DNA from 3 places in the Paenibacillus sp. P2(2022) genome. Region 1 is predicted to be linked to each of the others. Evidence: a T-box and tRNA genes for the amino acid it is inferred to sense, from the RefSeq annotation. Region 1 holds a T-box; the other regions hold tRNA genes.
What was found. A T-box is a leader RNA that pairs with one kind of tRNA and senses whether it is charged. The one in region 1 lies ahead of leuS (leucine--tRNA ligase), so its partner is inferred to be a tRNA-Leu.
Positions count from the first base shown of each region.

Region 2: it has a tRNA-Leu gene. The T-box ahead of leuS (leucine--tRNA ligase) is inferred to sense a tRNA for this amino acid. The anticodon was not compared.
Region 3: it has a tRNA-Leu gene. The T-box ahead of leuS (leucine--tRNA ligase) is inferred to sense a tRNA for this amino acid. The anticodon was not compared.

Region 1 is NZ_JAKWFI010000001.1:462,255-469,322, reverse strand. It holds gene MMB75_RS02070 (ComEA family DNA-binding protein) at 47-703, opposite strand; gene comER (late competence protein ComER) at 993-1,838, shown strand; gene leuS (leucine--tRNA ligase) at 1,819-4,257, opposite strand; T-box leader at 4,318-4,576, opposite strand; gene MMB75_RS02055 (tautomerase family protein) at 4,756-5,145, shown strand; gene MMB75_RS02050 (class I SAM-dependent DNA methyltransferase) at 5,218-5,991, opposite strand; gene MMB75_RS02045 (CvfB family protein) at 5,994-6,902, opposite strand; gene rsfS (ribosome silencing factor) at 6,899-7,068, opposite strand, start outside.
Region 2 is NZ_JAKWFI010000002.1:564,583-571,650, reverse strand. It holds gene MMB75_RS09955 (N-acetylmuramoyl-L-alanine amidase) at 1-388, shown strand, start outside; gene MMB75_RS09950 (divergent polysaccharide deacetylase family protein) at 363-1,298, opposite strand; gene msrA (peptide-methionine (S)-S-oxide reductase MsrA) at 1,427-1,939, opposite strand; tRNA gene MMB75_RS09940 (tRNA-Leu) at 2,150-2,234, opposite strand; gene MMB75_RS09935 (YhjD family protein) at 2,457-2,993, shown strand; gene MMB75_RS09930 (carboxymuconolactone decarboxylase family protein) at 3,129-3,458, opposite strand; gene MMB75_RS09925 (hypothetical protein) at 3,575-3,796, opposite strand; gene MMB75_RS09920 (hypothetical protein) at 3,937-4,281, opposite strand; gene MMB75_RS09915 (xanthine phosphoribosyltransferase) at 4,383-4,955, opposite strand; gene MMB75_RS09910 (DedA family protein) at 5,041-5,646, opposite strand; gene MMB75_RS09905 (YkvI family membrane protein) at 5,788-6,894, shown strand; gene MMB75_RS09900 (glycosyltransferase family 4 protein) at 6,891-7,068, opposite strand, start outside.
Region 3 is NZ_JAKWFI010000002.1:114,072-121,139, forward strand. It holds gene MMB75_RS07675 (Rha family transcriptional regulator) at 72-293, opposite strand; gene MMB75_RS07680 (urease accessory protein UreF) at 584-1,321, opposite strand; tRNA gene MMB75_RS07685 (tRNA-Leu) at 1,585-1,667, shown strand; gene MMB75_RS07690 (glutathione peroxidase) at 1,817-2,302, opposite strand; cyclic di-AMP (ydaO/yuaA leader) riboswitch at 2,766-2,937, shown strand; gene MMB75_RS07695 (hypothetical protein) at 3,051-3,446, shown strand; gene MMB75_RS26215 (potassium-transporting ATPase subunit F) at 3,630-3,707, shown strand; gene kdpA (potassium-transporting ATPase subunit KdpA) at 3,853-5,529, shown strand; gene kdpB (potassium-transporting ATPase subunit KdpB) at 5,582-7,068, shown strand, end outside.

The sequences.
Region 1 (7,068 bases):
ATCCGTTACAGCCACTCTCAAAGCCTACACCGTAAACTTAAATAAGTTATAAGCTAACATACGGCTTCATTTTCGCTAACATTTTAGCTCCGATTCCCTTTACATGATCCAAATCGTTCACACGTTTGAACAGCCCGTGCTGATTACGATAGTTCAAAATAGCCTCGGCCTTTTTAGCCCCAACTCCCGGCAGCTCCATTAACTCGGCAGCAGTCGCTGTGTTAATGTTCACCTTTTTTTCACCGGAAACGGATGGAGTAGCCGAATCATTCACCGTATTTGTCCTACTCGTCGTTGCAGCATTCGAACTGGCAACAGCTGTGTCTGATCTCGAATCCGCAACATCTGACTGCTTTACGGTACTTGAATTCCCCGCCATGGAGTGTTCAGAGTTTTCACTTAAATCAGCAGATATACCCGTAGAACTCTGCTTAGTATTATGCTTCACATTGTCAACAGCTTCGTCATTCGCACTGCGTTCAGCTTGGTCTGAAGCCTCTTTTACAGCATGCTTTCCTTCGGCATACTCACTGCTGCGCTGTGACTCAATTGGCTGCGACTCTATCGCCAAAGCCTGCTCCACCTTATGGTTAAGCAAACTCCACTCTTCTTGTGGCTCAGTTCGCTGCCCTCCAGCAAACAAAATAAGTCCACTCCCGATTACAGCAAGCGTTATTGCCGTTCCTGTCCATACGCGTTTCATTTTTCGTATCGTCCCCTACTCCACATGGATTTCGAGAATTTTGAGCCGACTGAAAACACCGTCTCAATTAAACAGAGCAAGTCTGTTCAATTCCCGTCAAACCGGAGGTTGTAAACACCTCCATACGGTATCGCTGTGAGTATTTATACACAAGGGTGGTACGACCCCAGGCACGATCTAATGTGCTCAGACATAAAATTCGTCATGTCGGCCAAGACCAAGTGCATACACTAAGAAGAATGACAGCACAGCGTCTATACCGCAAAGTATGAAAGGAGGACGTTGAACAATGAAAGTTGGATTTATCGGGACTGGCAGCATGGGAAGTCTGCTAATCGAATCTTTTATTCATTCGGACGCACTCAAACCGCAGCAAATATTAGCAAGCAACCGAACGTATTCCAAGGTAACCGAGCTAGCCCGTCGTTATCCAGGTTTGCATGCAGCCCAAAGCAACCGTGAGACGGCAGCGGAAAGCGATATCCTATTTATCTGCGTGAAGCCGCTGGAATCAAAAACCGTAACGGATGAAATACGCAATGTCATTACAGAAGAGCAGATCGTCGTTTCTATCACAAGTCCAGTACAGATCCGTATTTTGGAGCATGCACTGAAAGCCAAGGTGTCCAAAATTATTCCGAGTATCACTCACCAGATTGGAAGCGGAGCCTCACTGTGCATCCATGGAAACCGGATTACAGAGGAGGATCGCTCCCTTCTGGAAGAGCTTATGTCCCACATCAGCAGGCCAATTCGGGTTAAAGAGTCTCACACACGGATCACATCGGATTTTTCGAGCTGCGGCCCTGCTTTCTTGGCCTTTTTTATGGACCAGTGGATTCAAGCCGCAGTTCAAGCTACGGGTATAGACCGTACAGAACTATGCGCATTGGCCGGTGAAATGATCATCGGCACTGGAAAGCTGCTCACGGAAGGCGGGATGACACCAGCCGAGTTACAAGCAAGAGTAGCGGTTCCCGGAGGTATAACCGCTGAAGCTCTTGCGTTGTTAGACATCAGCCTGCATAGTGTCTTCCCTGAGCTAATACGGGTCACGCACAACAAGTATGAAGAGGACATGCAAAAGATAGATGCCTCCTTCGGCTTAAAGCCGATTAACCGGCAACAATATTAACCAGCTTACCCGGAACAGCAATTACCTTGCGAACCGTTTTACCAGCCAGTGCTTCCTGAACGCTGTCCAGCGACAATGCAAAAGTTTCCATCGCTTTGGCATCAAGATCTTTGGCAATCGTTGCACGCTGTACGATTTTACCATTCATCTGAATGACAATTTCCACTTCAGCGTCTACCGTCCATGCTTCATCATAGGCAGGCCAAGCCGCGTAGGTAATGCTCTCGTTGTGTCCCAGCAGCTGCCACAGTTCCTCGGCTAGATGCGGTGCAAGCGGCGACAGCATTTGCACGAAGTTTTCCATCGCTGCACGCGGCAGAAGGTCTGCTTTGTATGCATCATTGGTGAAGATCATCAGCTGGCTGATCGCTGTATTGAAACGCAATGCATCCAGGTCCTCGGTTACCTTTTTCAGCGTTTTATGCCAGGTCCGTTTGAACTCGTCGCTACCGCCGTCATTTTTAATTTTTCCGTTCAGGCTACCATCCTCGGAAACAAACAGGCGCCATACGCGGGACAGAAAACGATGCGCTCCCTCTACCCCATTCTCATTCCATGGCTTGGTCGCTTCCAGCGGCCCCATAAACATCTCATAAATACGCAGCGTATCGGCGCCAAACGTATTTACAATATCGTCAGGATTGATGACATTACCGCGTGATTTACTCATTTTTTCATTATTGTTGCCCAGAATCATACCCTGGTTGACCAACTTATAGAAAGGCTCTTTAGTTTCCACTACGCCGATATCATACAGCACCTTGTGCCAGAAACGGGCATACAGCAAGTGAAGAACCGCATGTTCCGCTCCGCCAATATACAGGTCAACAGGCATCCATTCGCGCTGTTTCTCTTTGGACACAAGCTCTTTATCATTTTTTGGATCAATAAAGCGCAGGTAGTACCAGCAGCTTCCTGCCCATTGCGGCATCGTATTTGTCTCGCGACGTGCTTTCATACCTGTTTCAGGATCAACGGTTTCTACCCAATCTGTCGCATTCGCCAGTGGGGATTCACCTGTACCTGAAGGCTTGATATTGTCCATCTCTGGCAGTACGAGCGGCAGTTGATCCTCAGGAACTGTTTTAATCGTTCCATCTTCTAGATGAATTACTGGAATCGGCTCGCCCCAATAACGTTGGCGGCTGAACAGCCAGTCACGCAGACGATAGGTTACTTTGCCCTGCCCCTTACCCTCAGCTTCGAGCCATTCAATCATTTTCGGAATAGCTTCCTCATTGGTAAGTCCATTCAGCAGGCCTGAATTGACATGCGGACCATCCTCGGTGTATGGCTCTTTGTCCACGTCTCCACCTTGAACGACCTCAGTGATTTTCAATCCGAACTTCTTGGCAAATTCCCAGTCACGTGTATCATGGCCCGGTACTGCCATAATTGCACCTGTTCCGTAGCCTGCAAGTACATAGTCGGCAATCCAGATTGGCAGCTTTTCGCCGTTCACCGGATTCACTGCATAAGCTCCTGTGAATACGCCTGTTTTATCTTTGGCCAGATCCGTACGCTCCAGGTCACTTTTCCGAGCAGCTTGTTCACGATACTGTTGTACAGCGTCCTTTTGCTCAGGTGTAGTGATCATATCCACCAATTCCTGCTCTGGGGCCAGCACACAGTAGCTTGCACCGAACAATGTATCTGGACGGGTTGTAAATACTGTGAGTTGTTCGTCATAGCCTTCAATTGGAAAATGAACCTCTGCCCCGGTAGACTTACCAATCCAGTTCCGCTGCATATCCTTAATGCTTTCGGACCAGTCCAGTTCCTCCAGATCGTCAAGCAAACGATCGGCGTATTCCGTAATTTTCAGCATCCATTGACGCATGGGTTTGCGGATAACCGGATGACCGCCACGCTCACTCTTACCATCAATTACTTCTTCATTCGCCAGTACCGTTCCCAGTGCTGGGCACCAGTTCACGGGCACTTCAGCTACATAAGCGAGGCCACGCTTGTACAGCTGGATGAAAATCCACTGTGTCCATTTGTAATAATCAGGATCAGTTGTGCTGATTTCACGATCCCAGTCATATGAAAAGCCTAGTGATTTGATTTGACGGCGGAAGTTATTTACGTTCTTCACCGTAATTTCGCGTGGGTGCTCGCCTGTATCCAGCGCATGCTGTTCGGCAGGCAGACCAAAGGCGTCCCAACCCATCGGATGCAGTACGTTGTAGCCACGCATTCTTTTATAACGTGAAACAATATCTGTAGCTGTATATCCCTCCGGGTGGCCTACATGCAGACCAGCTCCAGACGGATACGGAAACATATCCAAAGCATAAAACTTCGGTTTACCCGGTTCTTCCCCAGTGCGGAACGTTTTGTTCTCATCCCAATATTTCTGCCATTTTGGTTCAATACTTTGCGGTTGATAGCCGTGCTTCGGCTGTGTGTCTGTCATTGTCTTTTCCTCCTCAAACGGTATGCAACAAAAAACCTCTGCATCCCGTAGCGTGTCAGCGCTAGGGACGAGAGGTTATATTCCCGTGGTACCACCCTAGTTAGCAGAAAGCGTTCTTCGCATTCTACTCCCTTTGCACCTGATAACGGAGGTGATCCGATGCGTATTAATAACAGGACACTGACACCTATATAGGTGCTTTCCTGCGTTGGACGCATATCTCCGAGGCGAGTTCGCTTTGCACTGTCAACCGGCTTGCACCACCCGCCGGCTCTCTACATGTCCAGACAAAACTACTATTCCTCATCAGCGATTATTTAACCGTTAATAATGGCACTATTATATTGAAAACCGCGAAAAAAGTCAAATAAGGACTACATTTGATACGAAGCGCCATCTTCATACTAGTTGTCCATGACACATGAATACGAATGTTTTATAATAACTCCAAGTTGCAATGGTTCAAGTTGAGATGAGATAAGAAAGGTGAGTGGAGACATGGCACAGATTAAAATTTTCGGGACAAAAGAAAAGCTAAATCCGATCAAAAAGCAACTTTCAGAGGTGATTCACTCTGCCGTGGTGGATGCGTTCAATTATCCTCCAGAAAAGAGGTTTCATCGTTTTTTTCCTATGAATCATGAAGATTTTATATATGCAGATGGTCGCTCCGACGCATACACCATTATTGAAATCAGTATCTTCGAAGGCAGAACGACAGAAGCTAAGAAGCAACTCATCAACCTGTTATTTCAAAGAATTAACGATCTTTTGGGTATTTCTCCACAGGATCTTGAAATTACTATATTTGAAACCCCGAAACAGAATTGGGGCATTCGGGGTGTACCGGGTGATGAACTTCAGCTGAACTATAAAGTGAATATATGAGAGCAAAAAGACGCCCTTCATGACTTCATGAAAAGCGTCTTTCTTTTTCTATATTAGCTCAATGAATCCTAGCTATTTTACAGCGACATAAAAAAGTCTCGCCGCGTCATCTGCTGCTTCTACCCATTCAAAATCTGCATATACCTTCACATCACGAAAACCCGCTTTGGACAATTCTGCCTTCATCCAGTCTGGATCATAAGCACGCTGTACATGAATTTCCTCAAAACGCTGGTACAGATCGCGTCCTTCATGTTCTGCTTTCGCAAAGATACTGAGATGATGCTCAATTTCACAACGGGGAGTGTCCAATGCGCATGTCCAGATATACGAAATAGAGCGTTCATCCAGTACGAATGGTTGTTCTTCATCATAACGCAAAAATGTCTGGGGATGATGTACATCAAACAGAAAGGTTCCACCAGGCTTCAGACCAGCATACGTTCTGCGAAAAGTAGAAATGATATCTTCTTCCTCAAGTAAATAATTCAGGCAATCGCAAAAAGAAATGACAGAATCCACGGGCTCCGGTAAAATCCATTCTCGCATATCCTGCTGTATCCAGCGAACGCTCCCCTCACGAAACAATCGCTGCCCTTGAGGAGTAGTTTCCATTTTGCGACGGGCTACTGCCAGCATGTCAGAGGACAAATCGATGCCAGCCACCTCGAAGCCTGAGTTAACCAGTGGAATCGTAATTGAGCCCGTTCCGCAGCCCAGCTCGGCCACTGTATGTGGCATACCGTATCGATCCCAAGCCTGCCGTGCAAAGCGCAACCAGTCCGGGTACGGCATGTCCTGCATTAGCTCATCATACACATAGGCAAACTTGCGGTAAGAAGCCATCTTTATTCCCCATTCCCGTCCTTCGGTTTAGGCATCTTCTCCACCAGGTAGGTCCAGTTTTCTTTTTGTGTAACCAGCCCTTCCTTCATCAGCTTGCCCATCGCACGCTTGAAGGCGGATTTACTGATACCAAACCGTTGCTTGATAATATCCGGCGGCGTTGCGTCAGAATATGGCATACCGCCACCCGGACGTTCCTTCAGAAATGCAATCAACCGATCCGCATCCTCATCACGGCCTACTTCCTTGCGTGGCGACATCGCCAGATTGACCCGACCGTCTTCACGAACAAGCGTGACCCGTACCTTAACCTCCTCGCCCAAGCGAAGCATGCGGTTACGTTCCGACGAATGAATCATTCCTATTGCACCAAAACCAAGCACACCCCCGTCCACCAGGACGAATGTTCCCATCTGAAGCGGCTTGTACACCGTCGCCTGCACCCATGTATTAAGCCACGAACTAGGAGCATGGAAACACAATGGAGCCAGTTCCTGCTCCCCTGCCAGCTTAGCTCGCAGTCTGCCTTGTTTGTCATGCTCCATAATGGCATACACGTAGTCACCCACCCGAGGATGCAGATCACGGTTTTCTGGCAACTCACGAATCGGCAGCAAAAGTTGGCGCCCCAATCCCATCTCCAGGAAGCATCCCAACCGCGGATGCACATCGGCCACCTCAAGCTTGGCCATTTCTCCCAGAGACAAGAACGGCTTTTTCATAGTTGCAGCCAAACGGTCCTCTGTATCGTGGAAGATAAATACCTCCAGCCGTTCACCCACCTCGATTTCACGAGTCAGCTCCGTATAATGCAGCAGAACATCCTGCTCACCGACGGTAAGAAAGTAGCCGAAAGGAGATACCTCACGATCCACCATAATGGTGACATAAGTACCAGCGATCAAACTCATACCTTCTCCACAACCTTAGCATCCGACCAAAGCCGTTCAATGTTATAATATTCGCGTTCGTCGCGATGGAAGACATGCACTACAACATCTCCCAAATCCATTAGAACCCAGCGAGCAGAATCCATTCCTTCGATTCCTTTGATGGTTACACCTTCATCATGAGCGC
Region 2 (7,068 bases), on a different contig from region 1:
GTCCAAATCGCGGCATCTTAAAGATCTCGCCCAACGTAAAAGCCTGACAGAGCAACTGCCTACTTCTTTGGTTGTCAGTCTGCATGTCAATTGGACCAAACGTGCCGAAAAACGCGGACCCATTGTGCTGTATCAGGATGAAGGCAGCAGCTATCTGTTAGCTGAACGGATTCAGCATTCATTAAACCGCTTATTTTGCATGAATAGACAAACCATATATGGAAAACCCTTTTATCTTCTGAATAAAATCCAACATCCCGCTGTAATAGTGGAAACCGGATTTATCAGCAACGAGCAGGACAGAGCCATGCTTTCCGGGGATCACGGTCAAAAAAGGATTGCTGAAGCTATTGCCGAAGGCATTATTGCGCATCTGACGGCATGGTAGTATTCGTGGCTGGGTCTCCTGTCCATCCCCATACATCACGCACCAGATCGCTAATACCGACAAATTGTGCATGCTCCTTTAATTTAGGGACCGATGAATGAAGCCCTGAGGAGGTATACATGCCGGACACGCCGACATGTCCAATCGTTACACAGGTGTCGTGCTCTGCCAACCATTCGACCACTTTACTAAGTTGCCGATTCACATGAGCGAGTGTATGAACATCATCCAAAAAAACATCATTTCGCACCGGTGGCATTCCCTTTTTAGCGGCAAGTTCAGGCACCACTGACCAATAATTAGTACGGCTATCAACAAAAAATAGTCTATATTCCTTACAAACATCAAGAACGACGGACATAATGCGCTTGTCTGAGGTGACCTTGGAGCCCATATGGTTGTTCATTCCTATGGCATAAGGAACATCCTTAATTGCTGCTGTCACCTTGGCGCGTACTTCTTCATCCGTCATATTAGCCTTGATTGCTCCAGGTCCAAGCCATTCAGGCTTGCCCTGCTTGGGCTCCATTGGAAGATGGACGATAACATCATGACCACGCTTATGCGCTTCCATAGCGTCCTGTTTGGTTGTTGGCAGGAAGGGCATGACAGCAACGGTGATTTTGACGGGTAAATTTAGAATCTCCTCGGTACCTTTCATATTGTTCCCTAAATCATCAATAATGACAGCAACCCTTTTTTGCTGCTGGTTCTGCTGGTCTATTGCTTCGGCAACAGCAGTTTTACAGATCATAAATAACATACAGACTGAAATACAAAGCACTACAATTATTTGCATTCTAGATCTTGCATGGTGTGCAAGCGCATAAGACGAATCCTTCCGGCTGCGTGATGCTTTTAAAGCCTTTTTTATGATATTTCTCATGTGCAGCTTCCGTCGTGTACTCATTTGCGGGTCAGCCTCCTTCTCTGTCCCTTCATTGTGTGAGTAAAACCGTTTAAATATGTACAAGGCAGATCTGAGATATAATCTCTGATCTGCCTTGAAGTGCGCATAATAACGTATATTAAAGCCGATTACCAGTTTTTGTCGATAAATTCATCACGACCGGATTGGGCTCGATCTTCCTTATAATGTTTCACATTCTTCTTGTGATAATCCTGATGATAATCCTCTGCCGGATAAAAAATCGAAGCCGGAAGAATCTCCGTTACAATTGGCTTATCAAAGCGTCCGCTTTGTACCAACTGTTCCTTGGATTGCTGTGCAAGCTCACGTTGCTGCTCCGTATGATAAAAAATGGCAGGTTTATATTGTGTGCCTCGGTCCTGAAATTGACCTTCTCCGTCGGTAGGATCTGTTTGCGGCCAATACAATTCAAGTAGCTTTTCATAAGGAAACAGCTCAGGATCAAACGTAATCTGCACCACCTCATAGTGCCCTGTTGTTCCTGTTTTAACCTGTTCGTAGGTCGGATCGGAAATCGCCCCTCCAGTATAGCCTGAGACAATACTATGAATCCCCGGCTGCTCCTCAAACGGAGTCACCATACACCAGAAGCACCCACCTGCAAAAGTTGCTTTCTCCATCTTCCATCCAACCTTTCAATAGCTTCATCATAAAACGTGTTACTTTCTATCATATCTTAAAAATTGAACTTATAAAAGAATTGCTCAAGGACTTGAATAAAATTCAAGTCCTTATATTGTCCTTCCTGGGAAATCTGCAATAACTCCGAAACATAGAAAAGGTTTATAAAACTGCTACGAGAGCAATTCTATAAACCTTTTCTAAATGGATGCGGTCGAGAGGACTCGAACCTCCACGGGGGGTTAGCCCACACGGACCTGAACCGTGCGCGTCTGCCAATTCCGCCACGACCGCATATATATTTGTCGTCTATTTCAAAAGAATCAATCTTTCTTAGCGACAAGATAGATCATACCATGCTCAAATAAAGTTGTCAAACCTTTTATTTTTCTTTATTTATTCTTGATAAAAAAGGAATAATACGATAATATAAGAACATGAGTTCCTATGAACTTATGTTCTTTCACTTCGATGACTATGAATTATCATCACATTTCCCTAAGGCGGTGAATGGTAATGATCTCTTCAGATACTACTCAGCATCCATGCTCTCTTGTGAAAAGTTATCTGCTCCTTACCTTTATTCAAAAAGTATTTGAGCGTGACAGCCTAATTCTTGAGGAAAGCGGCGTGCTGAAAACCCCTGATCTTTATGTCGAAATGGTTAACGCAGGAATAGATCGTACCGGAATCCTGCTATCTGAAATCAAACATGAATTTAAGAAGTATCACATTCGTGTTCTAGACATCCAACAAAACCACTCCGGCGTTCACGCCACCTATATATATAAAGGCGTCAAAGAACAGTTCCGTATGCCTATGTCCGCATTCCGCAAAGAAATGTATGAACGAATGCGAGCTTATTTGGGGCTCCCTACCTCTTTGCCTCATACGGCAGCTCTACCTTTACCAGAGAAATATCACCCCGAATTACCCAATAACTCAACCCCCAAACCCCTACGCGTTGTTGGGCGAAGTTGGGTTGCATCCTCTTCTGCCTACAAGCATAAATCCCCTCGCCCTGCTGCTTTTGCTGCAAGTAAAAGAGCATAATCCCCGCACTACACGCAAAAAGAAGCTTCCGCAGGCACTATCTGTGCTCGGAAGCTTCTTTTCATAACCATCATTTGTTGAGATCAATCTATGTCCGCTATTACGATTATAAGTTATCTGTATGAATGATTCGCTTTAATGTAACGCCTTCTGTACACGGGTAACCCCTTGACTTAGAGCATGTCCTCCACCAACTGCAGCAGCTACAGCAACGGTCTCCATAATCTCCTGATCACTGGCTCCTTTGGAGCGCGCCTCATTCACATGATAAAACGTACACACCTCATTGTTGGCAAATAAGCCAATACCTAGCGCAATCAGTTGCTTGGTTTTTTCATCTAAACTGCCGGCTTGAAAGCATTCTCCGGTAAAGCGATGATAGGCATGAACTACCTCGGGCAACTTATCTTCCAAATGGCTGATTTGATCCTTGTATGCATGTACTTTTTCGTCCATAACCGTCATTGACACAGCACGCCCTCTCTGTTGAGTTTTCCTTCATTACTGTGTCCGATTTAGAGTTTCTGTATGCCTAATGAAACACACCGTTTTTTAGCCAATCCCCATTTGGAACTCGTTTCTTAATCCAGATCTATCGGATTGTGTCGCGGCTCGCTGAACGGCTGATATGTATAGCTGCGATCCAACTTGACCACACGTCGATTCTGGCGGCGAATAAGCACCTGTTCATCATCCCATGCCAGTACAATGCCAACCACATCGTTTGACTCCAATCCATCGCGTACGACGCGTACCTTTTCACCAGAAAGTCGATAAGCATCCAATTCTTCGTCCATTATCATTCATGTCCCCTCCTTATCCATTTTTTTCAACACAACGGCCATAATTTTATATGCATGAAAAAGTTTAAAAAGAGACCTAAACGAATCATTTAGGTCTCTTTCCGCTTACTACTTATATGGATTGCCAACAGAGCAACAAATTATCCCGACTGATTTACACTGTGATCATGTTCTTTTGTATCGTTCTTCTCGTACCAGAAGTCCAGCACTTGTGCAGACAACACTCGCTGTTCTACATACTCCACTTGGTGAGCAGTAAATTCTTCTTTCCAAGAGAAAGACAATTCTTCGCATAGGTTAACCAATGTCAGCAACTCAGACCAGGCCACATAGCGTTTATACCAAAAAAACTGAGGATGTTCAATCATATAGGGATACAAATCGTCGAATTCCGTATGCTTACAATCCAAGGCGCGTTCAAAATGCACTTTAGCCGCTGCCAGTTTTTCCAGAAAAAACTGTTCGGTCAATTGTTCATTCCCCATGTTGCTGCCTCCTCTCCCAAACCTTATATATATTATAAGCGAAATTGATGCTCATGCAAAGGTTATTATTAGAAATAAGGATCCGAAGCTTCGAATTGTTACTATTCAGCAAACGCTATCTTACCGTCAGCCAATGACGAAATTTTAACCAATGATTCTACACGAATGCCCTGCTCACGAATGGTTCTGGCTCCGGCCTGAAACATTTTTTCAACCGCAACTCCGAATCCAACCAACTCCGCTCCGGAGCGTTGAATAATTTTAACCATGCCTCGTGCCGCATCGCCATTAGCGATAATATCATCAATGAACAAGACACGATCATGCTCATGAATAAATTGACGAGACAGCATAATATCTGTGACAATCCCTTTTGTAAACGAAGGTACACGCTCACACAGCGCATCTGGATCAGCTAATAAAGTCTTTTTACGACGAGCAAATACCAACGGTACACCCAACTCCAACGCTGTCGCAAACCCGATGGCAATGCCTGAGGATTCCACGGTCACTACTCTGGTGATCTTCTCTTCCCGAAAACGGGCTGCGAACTCTCGTCCCATTTCCATTGTCAGCTCTGGATCAACCTGGTGATTAAGCAATCCATCCAGCTTTAGTACCTGATCTGACGCAATCACACCTTCATTTAAAATTCGTTTCTTTAGTACTTCCATTCCATGACCTCCCACGGCATTCCTATGCGGTAAAAGTACCATACTTCACCCGTCGCTTTCAAGCTATAGCCTGTTTTCCATGCATTCATGTGATATTTTTTTTACGTTTGTTCCAGAACCATGCGGTGATTCCTCCCAAAACGATTAAAAGAATAACGATAAGGCCCACCCGATGAGTCACCTTCTCCATCAGCTTAGCCACCTGTTCCCAGTGCATGCCCACCGCATGCCCGATCCCCAAAAATGTACCACACCACAGCAACGCTCCTGCTGACGCATAGCCGATATAGCGAAAAACACCTAGACGGGTTGTACCTGCCAGATAGGATGACACATGTCTCAAGCCGGGGACAAAATATCCGAACAAAATTCCCCAGGTACCATAGCGCCCGAACCAATTTTCGGAAGAAGCAATCCTGGAGGGCGTAAGCCTCACCCATTTACCGTATCGGTGCAATAGTGGTTTGCCCAGCAGACGACCTAATGTGTAGCTAAGCATCATGCCTGTCATACTACCGAAAAATGTGACTGCCAGCGCAGCAATAAAGTTGTAGTGTCCTTGAGACACGAGCCCGCCAAAGGCGATCATTAGCACTTCGTCGGGTATCGGCATACCAGCTACTCCAAGGGCAAGCAAGCCGAACATTGCCAAATATCCGTATTCCAGTATCCATGCAAGGATTTGACCCATAAATTACGCTCCCGTCAAGCTATTCATTAAATGCAGTATAATTATTTTCAGTCTCATCCAGTCATGTCCTATTTCAGTTGAACATAGTTTGTATTATATGCTCGCTGCAGCGTTATTCAAGCAGGCAAGGGGGGACTGGGAATGAAACGTAATATTCATGTTTTTCAGATTGCTTTTACATACATTGGTACAATCGTCGGTGCCGGCTTCGCTACCGGACAAGAAATATTGCAATTCTTTACGCAATATGGACGTTGGGCTACAATCACGATTATGCTGTCCACACTCATATTTGTATGGTTGGGTACGAAAATGATGCTGATCGCTCATGATATTTCAGCCCGCTCCTACGAGGATCTGAACAAGCACCTTTTTGGTGCCAATGCCGGAAAATGGATCAGCATATTCACACTTATTGTGCTGATTGGCGTGAACAGCGTCATGCTGGCAGGAGCCGGCTCTGTTTTTGTGGAGCACCTTCACCTGCACTACCAGACTGGACTGCTCATTACACTAATCGGAACTTACTTGCTGCTGAATAAAGGTATTAAAGCGATTTTGCATATGAACACCATTGTTGTCCCGCTGATGATCACTATATCTCTTTTGCTCGTTCACAGTACCCTTTCCATGCCCAATCCGCAAAGCTTTATTACGAATACGACAGACCACAGTGTGCTACGCACATGGATATCTCCGCTCCTGTACACGTCCTTCAATCTGGCTATGGCTCAGGCCGTGCTTGTCCCTCTAGGCAGCCAAACTTTCTCCCGTAAAACGATCCGCTGGGGCGGTGTTTTGGGCGGAATTGGTGTTGGCTTTATGCTGATGGCTGCACATTTTGTCATGTCAGCGCAAATGCCAGGCATTCAGCAATTTGAAATCCCTATGGGAAGCATTGCTTACCGTCTAGGCGCCCTTGTTGAAATCATATACATTCTACTCATTTTCATGGAGATCTTCAGTACCTTTGTGGCCGACATTTATGGAGTCAGTCTACAAATTCGTCAGCATGTCCAAATTTCGCCCAAGCTCATTACATTATTCATTATGCTCACCTGTTTTTTAATCAGTCAGTTCGGCTTCAGCTCACTGTTATCTGTGCTTTATCCTATTTTTGGAATGCTCAGTCTGATGTGGGTCAGTAAACTGATCTTAGCAGGACGCGGAAGACCTTTCCGCTCCTCACGTCCTCGCTCCAGCTTTCGGCATTCTGATTCCAAACCAGGTGATACCCGTCATGGTTAGTGCGGAAATTTCAAATACATTTTCTTCAGTTCGTTAACAGCACGACTTAATGAATAGCTTGATTTAGCCTTGTCGCAGGCGGATCTAGCCAGTTCATAACGATAGGCAGGGTCAGCGATGACCTTTTCTAATGCGTCTGCCAGTGCCTTCGGATTATCGGGTGGCACGAGCAGA
Region 3 (7,068 bases), on a different contig from region 1:
GTTCGGTTTACGGGTTTATTTGGTTTCCTGATAATATGGCGACGCATTGGTTGCTGAAATGCTTGTTCGGTTTAGTGTGGTGTCGCCTCCTTATAATCGTTATCGTCGATATTCAGAATTGCAGCAACTTGTTTTCTGTACCTTTGTGCTTTGCGGGTGCCGTGAATCAGATTGGACAAGCGTGAAGGCGGAATATTATGTGTCTCGCAAAATGTTTTCTGATCCAGCCGAAGCTCGACAAGCCTTTGTTTGATGGCCCACCCGAAGGAGGTGACAGGCATTTTGTTGTTCAAGAGAAATCGCCCCTTACGGATTCTTACGGAATAATTGGTGTGATATAATAATCATCAGTAAACATGTTAGAATTAACCATCTAAAACTATGATACACTTTTATACGTGTTTATACAATCTTAAATACGGTATTTCGTTAAAATAATTACTTAATTAAGTGCAAAAAGTGAAAATAATCCGACTATGGTCTGTTATTGGTGTGAATTTGGGATACATGAATAAAAATACTCTGCCGCTTGAGAAAAGGGCAGAGTATTTTTATTGTGACTGCTAGATTGGTAAACGACGCATCAGAGGGATGCTGGAAGGTGTTTAAATAGGACGGAGGAGGAAAAGGGTCTGGATGCATTCAATTGGCTGCTATGGCTCATATAGGGTGGCTGAGTGATATAGGAGCTGGTCCGATGGCTGTGGAAAAGATGGCGCTGATATGAGCTTGGCGTAGGTTTGTTAATCTTCTTCCAGGTGGTAAGCAACTCGCTGGTCATATGATCGATAAGAGGATTTTTTTCCTCATAAGGAGGATTGAGCAGTCTAAAGGCATCTTCGATACAGAAGGATACCGCTGTGGCAAAATAGCCGTGAATGGTCTGTTCTATATCGCTTCCGAGGAGGGAGTTAATCCAAGTGTGGACAGTAGCGAGTGTGCCAATTGCATTGTATTGAGTGAGTGTGTCTTCCAGTTGGTCAAATGCGAGCCAAGGATAAAGAGCCTTGGTGAGCTTGAGCAGTCGCTGGCCAGAAAGTCGCGACTCTTTTACATGCTGCGAGGAAGGATGTTGGGTGTGCAACATTTTATCAATAAGGGCGATCCGCCAACCGTCATTCTGCTGGATGGCTGCATACAGACTTTTAATGGCCATGCCGTCAAGGGTTGTGATTTGAGGATACCAATCGTCTCGCATGTAATGTTTCAGATCCTGAAGACTGTTCAGGTGTCCGGCGCGGAAACGCTCCTCCAATCCGTAGAAACGGGTGAAACCACCAATAGGTAAGGAAGGGTCCAACAATAATGCGTAGTTTAGCAACCGGTTACCTTTATGCAGGACGGTTCGCCTCCTTGAAGTGAATATTTGTGTGATGTTATTTGACTTGAATCTTATTTTTATAATAATAATTCAAATATTTATGTAATATATATTTACACTTTGAACTCAATTATGTCAAATTAAATAATTTTATTGCTTATATATGTTATATAAAGTTACATTAAAAATAATTATAATATTCTTGTTTACAAATTGTTGCTGAGAGAGTATAATAAATCTGTTGCCTCAATACATTATGACATGCGGTCGTGGTGGAATGGCAGACACGCTATCTTGAGGGGGTAGTGGGCGTACGCCCGTGGAGGTTCGAGTCCTCTCGACCGCATTATATGCAATACCCAGTTGAAAAAGCATCCTGACACGTTTTACGTGAAGGGATGCTTTTTTTGTTAAATACTTTTCGTCATATCCTCCCGTCACAGAAGCGGTCGTATGGACAACGGACCGCTCGTTAACTGTAATGCATAAAGATTGTCAGTTTTTCTGCAAAAGCTTCTTAATATCTCCTACAAGCTTGTCTGGAGTGGTTTGCGGCGCATAACGCTTAAATACGTTACCTTCTCGTGTAATTAAGAATTTAGTAAAATTCCATTTGATCGCTTTGGAGCCTAATACGCCTGGAGCAGTGTGGGTCAGGTAGCGAAATAGAGGATGTGCCTGATCACCGTTAACATCTGTCTTGGCGAACATGGGAAAAGTCACTCCGTAATTGAGTTGGCAAAACTCGGAGATCTCCTCGCTGGAACCCGGCTCTTGTTTGGCGAACTGGTTGCTGGGAAATCCCAAAATTTCGAGCCCCTGTTCATGATACTGGTCATATAGCTCTTGTAGCGCCTTGTACTGGGGGGTTAACCCACATTTGCTGGCAGTATTCACGATAAGAAGAACTTTCCCTTCGTATGTGGATAACGGAATTTGTGCCCCTTGTAGGGTCTGTGCATCATATTTATATACGCTCATGATATCCCTCCTAATTCAATATTCTACAATTAAATTGTGAACAATTCAACAAGGGGTTGCAAGTCCAGAAGAGTCTACAGACATTGTGCATTGTAAAATCGTCTTTTGTTCAAAACGGTAAATCGCACTTCAAATGGAGCAAATTGAGGTGTTTCTTCTTATAAAAGAGGGTTCATTCGATAATTATCTAGTACATATAGCGCATTTTCTTTCTTTTTTATAAATAAAGGGCAACCGTACCATACCCTACGCCAATATTGACATGCCTTTCATTTTCAAAAAGAGGTGAAATACAGAGTTTTAGAGAGATACGAGAAGCATAGGTTGGTTGTAAGCGTTATCCTTAATCTTCTATGCTCTAAAGGGTGATTTATAGCCTTGCCGTTGAGCTTTACAGTCTTCCTTGCACGGGTGTATGATTCAAGACGTAATTTCAAATTAACAACAATGAAGCAACAACGAATTGTCTAAAGCGCTGAATTTTGCAGTTGCAAAAGCGGGGGAACCAACGAGTATATACGGCTTTGCAAGCCGTGTGTCTCATGGGGTGAATTTTCCGGCCAAGTGCCGTAAATAGGGCGACTCTCACGTCCGAATCCGACAGCTAACCTCGTAAGCGTACAGGGAGAGGCAACAAACCGCCGTGTGCAGCCATGGTTTATTTTATCATGGAATGTATGAAGCCGGAGGAAGCCTTTTTCCTTCGGCTTCTTTTTGTTGTCTTTTTATACCGGGAGAGGAGCTACTGATGGAAGGTCGGTTAATTATTGTCACTGCACCGAATGAAGCGGGCAGAAGTTTTGTGAAATTGCTTATGTTCAAAAAATTGGCGTTTGCAGTTCTCACAAATAGCACCCAGGAGGAACGACAGCTCAAAAAAATGGGTGTGGAGCACATTGTGCGCATCAATACGATGCAAGCGGGAAAATGGAATTTTCCTAAAAAAGAAATTGGTAGTGTGTATTTGTTTGAAAACAGCTTGAATCTAACTTGCCGTTTCCTGCAAATATGTCGGCCACTAACATCAGAATTGATCTATGTTATTACGCACGGCTGTAATCCACAAGGAATTTATCGGGGATTGGGAGCGGACCATGTGATCTACACATTGAACGGAGAGGTGGGTTTCCTGCTGAACGGATAAGCACTTATAACATAGCTGGTTTATGATTTTATGATGGAATCAAAAGGGCAATCTGAAAAGCGATACGGAGGGTATGAACATGATGGATTTATACATGCTGCTCGTGATGGCTGTGAGTTATGGAGTGATACTGCTGTTTGTACGCTGGTGTGATGCGCAGACCTCAAAAGGAGGGCGAAGAGGATGATCGTTGTGCTAGGACTTACGGCTATTGTGTTGGTGTATTTAATCTACGCACTCCTGAATCCTGAAAAATTCTAGTCAACTATAGGATCGAGCAGGCGGGAACAGCAGATCAAGAATGCAGCATCAGAGATGCAGATTTTCGCAAACGTGTGCACTCAATGGATGGTCTGAATCAGGTCTGTTGTTCCAAATGCAGGAGCATTTTAAGGAGGAATAGAGGATGGAGCTACTGCAAATTGGGATTGTGATCATCATATTGTTGCTCTTGGTAAAGCCGATGGGCACCTATATGTATCACGTATTCTCGAATGAACCGAATCGGACGGATCGGATTTTTGGTGGAACGGAAAAGCTGATTTATAAGGCTGTAGGCTTGAAGAAACAGGACAGCATGCATTGGACCACGTACGCTATGAGTTTCATTGCAACCAATGTGGTGCTTGTGGGGATCAGCTACCTGCTATTGCGCTTGCAGGCTATACTTCCGGGCAATCCGGTTGGGAACAGTAATATGGAAGCATCATTGGCATTTAATACAGTAATCAGCTTTATGACCAATACGAATCTCCAACATTACAGCGGAGAAAGCGGGCTTACGTATCTGACGCAGATGGCGTTCGTCACGATGATGATGTTTACTTCGGCTGCTTCGGGGTTTTCGGTTGCTGCGGCTTTTATGAGGGGATTGACGCGGCGCGGTGAAGGGCTGGGTAATTTTTTTCAAGATTTTATTAAAGCCAACATACGGATTTTCCTGCCGCTTGCCTTTGTACTTACGCTGGTGCTGGTGGGATTAAAAGTACCACAGACGCTACAACCCACGGCGGATATTACGACTTTAAGTGGTACACAGCAGCAGATTGCTATGGGACCCATTGCCTCATTGGAATCCATCAAGCATTTGGGCACGAACGGGGGCGGTTTTGCGGGAGCTAATTCTGCACATCCTTTTGAAAATCCAAATCCTTGGACGAACGTACTGGAAATTTTGGCAATGTGGGTAATGCCGGCTTCGCTGCCGTATACATTTGGATTGTTTGCCCGTAATCGCAAGCAGGGCTGGATTATTTTCAGCTCGATGATGGTCTTGTTCCTTATTTTTCTATCCATAACGTATGTGTCGGAGAAAACAGGTAATCCGTTAATCCAGGCACTGGGTATGGATGCATCTCAGGGAAGCATGGAAGGGAAAGAAGTTCGTTTCGGTATTGGCCAATCGGCATTATTCACTGCGGTCACAACGGCGGCAACGACAGGTTCGGTCAATAATATGCATGATACATTGACCCCGCTAGGTGGTATGGCTGCTTTGGGAGAAATGATGCTAAACGTCATTTTTGGCGGCAAGGGCGTCGGGCTGATGAATATGCTGATGTATGCGATTCTGGGAGTGTTTATATGCGGACTGATGGTCGGAAGAACCCCGGAATTTATGGGTAGGAAAATTGAAGGCAAGGAAATGAAACTGATTGCAATTGCTATTTTGGTACATCCGTTTCTTATTCTTGCTCCCACTGCGCTTGCGTTTATGAGTCATTGGGGATATGATGCGGTCTCTAACCCCGGATATCACGGGTTGACTCAGGTGCTCTATGAATATGCATCATCTGCGGCAAATAACGGCTCGGGATTTGAAGGTCTTTCGGATAACAACGTGTTTTGGAACGTTACAACAGGAGCGGTTATGTTCTTTGGACGATATGTATCCATGATTGCATTGCTGGCTGTGGCGGCTTCGTTGAATGCCAAAGCGCCGACCCCGGTGACGATGGGTACACTGCGCACGGACAACAAGCTGTTTGGAGCCATCCTAATCGGAGTGGTCCTGTTGATTGGTGCGTTAACCTTTTTGCCGGTGATCGTACTGGGTCCTGTAGCTGAATTTTTGACCATGTGATGAAGAATGAGCATAGAAGGAAAATGAGAATGGATGAACGGGGTGCTTGATCATGAAGGAACAACGCAAACGCATGCTGGATAGAAGCATCTTGAAGCAGGCGGTCAAGGATAGCTTTATCAAATTAAATCCGATGATCATGATGAAAAATCCTGTCATGTTCGTCGTGGAGATCGGCACATTGGTCGTACTGCTCATGCTGCTGCTTCCCGGTTATTTTGGAACCGGCAAGGAAATGGGCTTTAACTTGGCTGTATTTATTATTTTGTTGTTCACGCTGCTTTTTGCTAACTTTGCTGAAGCGCTCGCGGAGGGACGGGGGAAAGCACAAGCAGCTTCCTTGAAAAAATCCAAGCAGGACTCACAAGCTAATAAGCTCGTCGGGAATGAGATTCAGGTGGTCAGCTCAACAGCATTGCGTAAAGGTGACCTGGTAATCGTCTCTCAGGGCGAAATGATTCCAAGCGATGGTGAGGTTATTGAAGGCCTGGCCTCGGTGGATGAATCTGCAATTACGGGAGAATCAGCTCCGGTCATTAAGGAATCGGGCGGTGATTTTTGCTCGGTAACCGGCGGGACGCGGGTAGTCAGTGACCGCATTAAGGTGCGGATTACGACTGAGCCGGGTGAAACGTTTATTGATAAAATGATTTCGCTCGTGGAAGGTGCACAGCGGCAAAAAACACCAAATGAAATTGCGCTGAATACATTGCTGATTAGCTTAACGATTATTTTTCTCATTGTGGTGGTGACACTGGCCCCGATAGCCCGTCATTTTAAGATTGATTTGCCTGTCCCCGTGCTGATTTCGTTGCTGGTCTGTCTGATTCCGACCACGATTGGCGGGCTTTTGTCGGCCATTGGGATTGCTGGTATGGACCGAGTTACCCAGTTTAACGTGCTGGCCATGTCAGGCAAGGCGGTAGAAGCATCCGGGGACATCAATACGATGATTCTAGATAAAACGGGTACCATCACCTTCGGTAACCGGATGGCGAGTGAATTCGTGGTTGTAGATGGTATAGAAAAGGCAGAGCTAGCGAAATGGGCAGCGATGAGTTCACTAAAGGATGAGACGCCTGAGGGACGCTCGGTACTGGAATTGATGCGTAAGCAGGAATACACGCTGGATGAATCCTTGGCAGCAGGTGGAACCTTTATCGAGTTCAAGGCAGAAACCCGGATGAGTGGTCTGGATCTCGTCGATGGACGAAAAGTACGCAAAGGCGCCGTGGACTCTGTCCGGCAGTGGGTTGTATCGCAAAAAGGCAGTGTTCCGACCGATTTGGAGGAAAAAGCGAATCAGGTAGCCGCAGAAGGGGGGACACCGCTGGCAGTGGCGCTGGATGATCGGATATACGGCATTATTTATTTGAAGGATACGGTGAAGCCGGGCATGAAGGAGCGCTTTGATCAGCTCCGGGAAATGGGCATCCGCACGATTATGTGTACAGGTGATAATCCGCTGACAGCAGCTACCATTGCACGGGAAGCGGGAGTGGACGACTTTGTAGCTGAGAGCAAGCCGGAGGACAAAAT